One region of the Micromonospora humidisoli genome, then DNA from elsewhere that is predicted to be linked to it. Evidence: riboswitches for the same ligand, from Rfam matches in the RefSeq annotation. Region 1 holds a riboswitch; each other region holds the start of a gene.

What was found. A riboswitch is a leader RNA that binds a small molecule or an ion and turns the genes downstream of it on or off. The one in region 1 is predicted to bind cobalamin.
Region 2: another riboswitch for cobalamin. It lies ahead of JQN84_RS21075 (CbtB domain-containing protein); the one in region 1 lies ahead of cobN (cobaltochelatase subunit CobN).
Region 3: another riboswitch for cobalamin. It lies ahead of bluB (5,6-dimethylbenzimidazole synthase); the one in region 1 lies ahead of cobN (cobaltochelatase subunit CobN).

What each region holds. Positions count from the first base shown of each region.
Region 1 covers NZ_JAFEUO010000006.1:318,844-321,104, forward strand. The annotation lists cobalamin riboswitch at 734-863, shown strand; gene cobN (cobaltochelatase subunit CobN) at 1,171-2,261, shown strand, end outside.
Region 2 covers NZ_JAFEUO010000005.1:545,406-547,666, reverse strand. The annotation lists gene JQN84_RS21085 (histidine phosphatase family protein) at 1-350, opposite strand, end outside; gene JQN84_RS21080 (CbtA family protein) at 347-1,150, opposite strand; gene JQN84_RS21075 (CbtB domain-containing protein) at 1,141-1,344, opposite strand; cobalamin riboswitch at 1,379-1,520, opposite strand; gene JQN84_RS21070 (PepSY-associated TM helix domain-containing protein) at 1,576-2,261, opposite strand, start outside.
Region 3 covers NZ_JAFEUO010000010.1:51,141-53,401, forward strand. The annotation lists gene JQN84_RS28630 (SDR family oxidoreductase) at 1-814, shown strand, start outside; cobalamin riboswitch at 833-1,031, shown strand; gene bluB (5,6-dimethylbenzimidazole synthase) at 1,069-1,701, shown strand; gene JQN84_RS28640 (hypothetical protein) at 1,787-2,131, shown strand.

The sequences.
Region 1 (2,261 bases):
CGTGGGGGTGCTGCGGGTCCGTGGGGTGCGGCCAGGGTGGCGAAGGCGTGCGCTGGCCGCGTGCGCCGGCCTGCGGTCCGCCGGCCACTCGGTGTGGGTATGTCGATGCGGGTCCTTTCGAGCTGATGACGATGACGGATCGGGGCCTGCCGGGTGTGCCGACCCGCACCGCCGCGACGGGCTGGCCGGCGGTGTCGGGGCAGGGTGACCGGTGGCGTCGGGAAGGGATGACCGGCGCTGTCGGTGCGGGATGGTCGCAGGGACGGGAGGGAGTGACCGCAGGGTCGGGGCGGTGTCGGTGCGGGGTGCCGGAGGGCCGGGACGGGGGGGCGATCGCAGCGTCGGGACGGGGTGACCGGTGGCGTCGGAACGGCGCGGCCCGAGGCATCGGGCCGGGGCCGCGCTGCGGCGGCGGTGGGGTGGCCGGGGCTATCCGCCCGACCACCGTCCGGTCGGACCCGACCATGCCGGTCCGAGTCGTTGACGTCATCAGCTCGACAGCGTGTGAAAGAGGTATCCCGACCGCCAGGGGCCGACCAGCCACCGGGGACGATCCACCGGGGACGGGCCGTCTGGGTGCGGGCCGTCCGGGTGCGGGCCGCGCCCCGTTGGACGAGCGCGAACCATCGCCGTCGGCCTCACCATGGGGGCCGACCGGTGCCGTCGTGGGGCCGGTGGCCGCCGTTGACCTCGGGGTGAGGAGTGTGGCAGCATTCGCGGCCTGACGGCAGTGAAGGAAGTCGGTGCGATTCCGACGCGGTCCCGCCACTGTCACCGGGGAGCGATCCCCCCTCGTGGGTCACGACCGTGCGTGCACGGTTGGAAGGCCGGGGGTGAGCGTCGATCCGGGAGCCAGGATACTTCGGCCGTCGGAGAACCCCAGGGCGTGGACACCCGAGGAGGACCCGATGACGCGCAGCGTCACTGCCGACCCGATCACGGTCGGTGATTCCCGCATCACTGTCGAGCCCGCGCCGCCGCGTGCTCCCACCACTCCCACCGTCGCCGGCCGTCGCCGGGGCGGTCGGCCTGCCACGTACCGCTGACGGCCGGTCCGGGTGCCCCGCCGTCGGCGGGGTCGTCGACCTCCGCCGCCGCTGACCGGCGTCCCTCCCGCCCCGCTCGGCCCGGCCCCGTGGTCGAGCCGGACGTCACTCTCCGGAGCTGCACGTGCGCATCCTGCTGCTGTCCACCGCCGACACCGATCTGCTCGCCGCCCGCGCCAGTGCCGCCGACTACCGCCTCGCCAACCCCACCCGGGTCGACGTGGCCGCCGTACCGGCCCTGCTCGACGGGGTCGACCTGGCCGTCGTACGGCTGCTCGGCGGGCGGCAGGCGTGGCCGGACGGCCTCGCGGCGGTGCTCGGCTCAGGGGTCCCCACGATCGTGCTCGGCGGCGAGGCGGTGCCTGACGCGGAGCTGATGGCGGCGTCCACGGTGGCCTCCGGGGTGGCCACCGAAGCGCTGTCCTACCTGGTGGAGGGAGGCGCGGAGAACCTCGCCCAGCTGGCGCGGTTCCTGTCCGACACGGTCCTGCTCACCGGGGAGGGCTTCGACCCGCCCACCCCCACCCCGCCGTACGGCATCCTCGACCGGCGCCGCCCGACCGCCCACGCAGACCCGACCGCCCAGTCAGACCCGACCGACCAGGCGGATCAGGCGGCCGGACCGGACGGGCGGCAGGGCGGCGGTGGGCGGCCCACGGTGGGGATCGTGTTCTACCGGGCGCACGCGTTGGCCGGCAACACCGGTTTCGTGCAGACCCTGGCCGACGCGGTCGACACGGCCGGCGGCGAACCGCTGCCGATCTTCTGCGGCTCGCTGCGCGGGCTCACCCCGGGCGACGGGCCGCTGGACCTCTTCGCCCGCTGCGACGCGCTCGTCGTCACCGTCCTCGCCGCCGGCGGGACGGTCGCCGCCGACGCCTCCGGCGGGGGCGACGAGGACGCCTGGGACGTCGGCGCGCTCGCCGCCCTCGACGTGCCGGTGATCCAGGCGCTCTGCCTGACCAGCACCCGGGAGCAGTGGGCGGCCAGCGACGCCGGGCTGTCCCCGCTGGACGCGGCCATGCAGGTGGCCATCCCCGAGTTCGACGGCCGGATCGTCACCGTGCCGTTCTCGTTCAAACGCATCGACGCCGACGGGCTGTCGGTCTACGCCGCCGACGCCGAGCGGGCCGCCCGGGTCGCCGGGATCGCCGTCCGGCAGGCCCGGCTGCGCCACCTGCCCATCGCCGACAAGCGGGTGGCGATCGTGCTCAG
Region 2 (2,261 bases), on a different contig from region 1:
CCGTGCGGCGTCGCCCCGGGCGTCTCCCACCACTGGCGCAGCGCCCCGGGCTCGCGCGCCCCGACGTCGGCCAGGCTGCGCCCGGCCCAGCCGGCGTAGTCGCAGTCGGCCAGCGCAGCCTCGACGGTGGGCCGTAACCCCAGGGCGTACGCAGTCTGCACCGCTGCGGTCGCCGGGCTGGTCAGACAGGTGTCCACGGTGCCCAGTGGCCCGGTCCGGCCGTGACCGGCCAGGGCGAGGGCGGCCTGTCGACCTCCCTCGTCCAGGTCGTCGTCGCCCGCGCCGAACACCGCCCGCCGCAGCGCGCCGGTGTGGGCGTGGGCGACCAGCCGCAGGCTGGTCGAGGTCACGGGCGGGCCGGCGTGCCCTGACCGGTCAGCGGCGCACGGGCCCGGTCGCCGGGGCGCGGCCCTGCGGTGCGTCGGCTCATCAGGGCGCTGAACAACAGACCGAGGGCGGTCCACAGCACCACCTGGGTGCCGAGCGAGGCCAGCCGGAAGTTCCACAGCAGGGCTGCCGGGAAGTCCTCCGGGACCTCCTGGAACGACGGCAGGACGACGTACCCGACGCCGGCGACCAGGACGAACCCGCCGAGGGCCGCGCCGCACCGTTGCCAGGGCGGCGCGTCGGCGCGGACCGACCGGTAGCCCAGGGTGCCCGCCCAGACGGCCACCAGGCCGAGCACCACCAACGCCAGGTAGGCGGCGGTGCGCTGGTCGATGGTGTCGGGGTTGCCCACCGCCGGGGGATTGGCCGGGTACTTCCCGAACGGCACGAGCACTACGCCGAGCAGGGCACCGCCCGCCAGCAGCAACGCCGACCGGCCGTCGTCGGCGGCCGGGAACCGTCGGCGCAGCAGCACGTACGCGGTCGCGAGCAGGCCACCCATCGCCGTCCCGAACAGGCCGGTGGCCAGGAACAGGCCGAACCGCTGCCCGTCCCGGCCGACCAGGTCCTCGGCGTGGTGGTCGTCGGCCACCGGCCCGGTGTGGGTGGCGGCCTCCTCGATCGCGATGGCCGCGTCGATGCGCGGCTCACCGGCGAGGTAGCCGAAACCGCCCGCGAGTAGACCGGCGACGAGGCCGGCGAGGAGCCCGCGGAGCAGGACGGTGACGAAGGTGGGTGGGTTGTGGGCAGCGGTCAGTGGCACGGGACACCGAGCAGGTGCCGGCCGTCGTGCATCAGTTCGTGCAGGAACATGCCGCTGCGCGAGACCGCCCCCTGGTCGAACGCGACCAGGTAGGTGAGCAGCAGGAGTACGCCGGCGACGGCCAGGGCCGTCCACCACAGACGGGTGGACCCGACGGGGTGCACCAGCGGCTGGGCAGGAGTGGGACTCGACATGGGATTCGAACCTTCCCGGGGATGACGCGTCCCCATCGCAAGGCTGCGGACGACCGAGCGTCCTGGCTCACGGACCCGTCGACGACGGAACCGCTCACAGTGGCGCGACCGCGCCGGATTCCCACCGGCTTACCTCGCGACGCCGCAGATAGTGGGTCGACCGTAACGGCGCGACCCCCGACCGGTCAATCGTCGCCCGGGGAATGTGACGTGCCGGCCGGGGGCGGCACGTCATCCGCCGGCCGGTGCGGGGGCGGCGTCGCGGCGACGTCGGGCCGCCACGCCCAGGGCGACGTCGACGACGAGGAAGGCGAGCAGGCTCAGCCCGAGCAGGGGCAAGGCCCAGCCGATCGCCGCCACCACCGGTACGCCGACGGGCACCGCCCACCACGGCAGGCCCCGCACACCACCCCGGGGTGGCGGGGTGCCGGTGCGGGCCCGGCGGTCCGCCCGGGTGGGCCGGCGCTGCCACCACATCCGGTACCCCCAGACGACGACGCAGAGCAGCCCGAGGGCCAGCGCGGCGAGCAGGATCTGGTTGACCGGGCCGAGGAGCACCCCCATGTGGGCCTGGATGCCGAGTCCACTGAGCTGGGCCAGCAGCGGCCAGTCGGCGAAGTCGCTGCGGGCGGTGACCGTCCCCGTCGTGGGGTCGACGGCGACCCGGTCCTTGGCCACCGGCCAGGTGTTGTCGACCTGGGTGACCGTCCAGGCCGAGCCCGGCTCGCCGGGGGCGATCTCGACCGGGCCGGCCAGCCCGGCCGTCCGGGCGGCGGTCAGCACCCGGTCGAAGGCGGCCGACTCGACCACCCCGCCGGCCCCGGCGGCACCGTGGTGGCCGCCACCGGGGTCGACCGGAGCCGGTCCGGCGGCGAGGGCGGTGGAGAGTTGCGGGGCGCGGGCGTCGAGGGCGTCGA
Region 3 (2,261 bases), on a different contig from region 1:
ACTGGCCCGGCGTGGTTTCCACGTCCTCGCCGGCGTGCGGCGCGAGGGCGACGCCACGCCCCTGCGGACCGACCGCATCGAGCCGGTGATCCTCGACATCACCGACCCCGACCACGTCGCCGCGCTCGCCGCACGCGTCGGGCGGGATCCGCTGCCGCTGCGGGCGCTGGTCAACAACGCCGGCGTCCCCGGTGCCGGCCCGGTCGAGGTGGTGCCGCTGCACGAGTGGCGGCGCATCTTCGAGGTGAACCTCTTCGGTCACGTCGCGGTCACCCAGGCCCTGCTCCCCGTGCTGCTGCGCGGCAAGGGGCGCGTCGTCAACATCAGCTCCCTCAACGGCAGGGTCTCCATGGCCGGCTACGGTCCGTACGCCGCCAGCAAGTTCGCCATGGAGGCGATGAGCGACGCGCTGCGCAACGAACTGGCCCCGTACGGCGTGCGGGTGGTGGTGGTCGAACCGGGCGGCGTCAAAACCGAGATGTCCCGCGTCGGCCTCGCCGCCCTCGGCCGTCTCGACGAGACGATGACCCCGGAGCAGAACGAGCGCTACGGTGCCCTGATGCAGGCGATCCCCTCCCACGTGGCGGCGTTCACCAGGGCCGGGGTGACCTCCGCCGTCGCCGCGAAGAGGATCGCCGCGGCGGTGACCGACCGCAGGCCCCGCACCCGCTACACCATCGGCGCGACGGCTGCCCTCCTCATCCGGGCCTCCCGCGTCCTTCCCGACCGGATGCTCGACCGGATGACGACCTCCGACCTGCGCAGGCACTACCCGACCGGGAACCGTGGCCGCACCACCGCCACCCGTACGTGATCCACCGATAGCATCGGCGGCGGCATGATCGTGCGAGGTGCCCCGCAACTGCGGGGAGAATCGGGAAGCCGGTGTGAATCCGGCACGGGCCCGCCGCGGTGACCGGGGAGCGACCGTCCAGGCGCGAGGAGCGCAGCCACTGGCCGTACGGCTGGGAAGGCGGACGGGTCGGCGTTGATCCGGGAGTCCGAAGACCGGCCTCGCGTCGACCGCCCACCCGTCGGGGGTGGGCCGAGCGCAGCGGGAGCCTGCCTGTGGAACTCTACGACGCCATCCACCGCCGCCGGGACGTCCGGGCCGAGTTCACCGGGGATCCGGTGCCGGCTGACACCCTGCACCGGATCCTCGACGCCGCGCACGCCGCGCCCAGCGTCGGCCACTCGCAGCCGTGGGACTTCGTCCTGGTGCGGGACCCTGCCGTCCGTCGTCGGTTCTACCGGCACGTGCAGGCCGAGCGGGCCACGTTCGCCGCCACTCTGGACGGTGCCGCGGCCGAACGGTTCGCGCGCATCAAGATCGACGGGGTGCTGGAGTCGACGCTCTCGATCGTCGTCACCTACGACCCGCAGCGCGGGGGCCCGGCGGTGCTCGGGCGGCACGCCATCGCCGACGCCGGCCTCTACTCGGTCTGCCTGGCCATCCAGAACCTCTGGCTCGCCGCGACCGCCGAGGGGTTGGGCGTGGGGTGGGTCTCCTTCTACCGGGAGTCGTTCCTGGCCGACCTGCTGGGTGTGCCGGCCGGCATCCGGCCGGTGGCCTGGCTCTGCGTCGGGCCGGTCACCCATCTGGAGGCCGTGCCCGACCTGGAGCGGCACGGGTGGCGGCGACGCCGGCCGCTCGCCGAGGCGGTGCACCACGACCGCTGGCTGCACCGGGCGACCGACTGACCGAACAGCTAATTCGGGTACGTCGATGCAACGGTTAGGCTGACGTCGCGCTCAGTCGTTGCCTGGCTACGTTGGGAGGAGTTCCATGCGTACCACCGTCACGGCCCTGGCCACATCCGCGCTTGCCGCCCTGGGCCTCGTGGCCGCCGGGGCCACGCCGGCCCTCGCCGCCGCCCCGGCGCCCTTCTGCGAGTCCGGCGCGTCGCAGTTCTACTGCGACGGCAGCAGCACCGGCACGACGACCTGGAGCATCACCTGGTACTCCGGCAGCGTCGGCACCTTCACGACCGCCGGGCCGACCCTCTTCGCCACCTGCCCGGCCAGCAACCTCGGCCACCCGGTGCGGGCCAGCTACAGCTACGTCGACGGGGGTACCACCCAGTACAGCGGCACCACCCAGTTCATCTGCCGCAGCGGCGCCTGGCAGTAGAGCCGTCCAACGTCCGGCGTACGCGTCACCCACGCGTACGCCGGACGGGCTCGTGCTGCGGCGCAGCTACTCCGCGACCGCCGGACCCTCATGCCCGCGATGAGCACCGCACGGTGCCGGAATGGGGCCC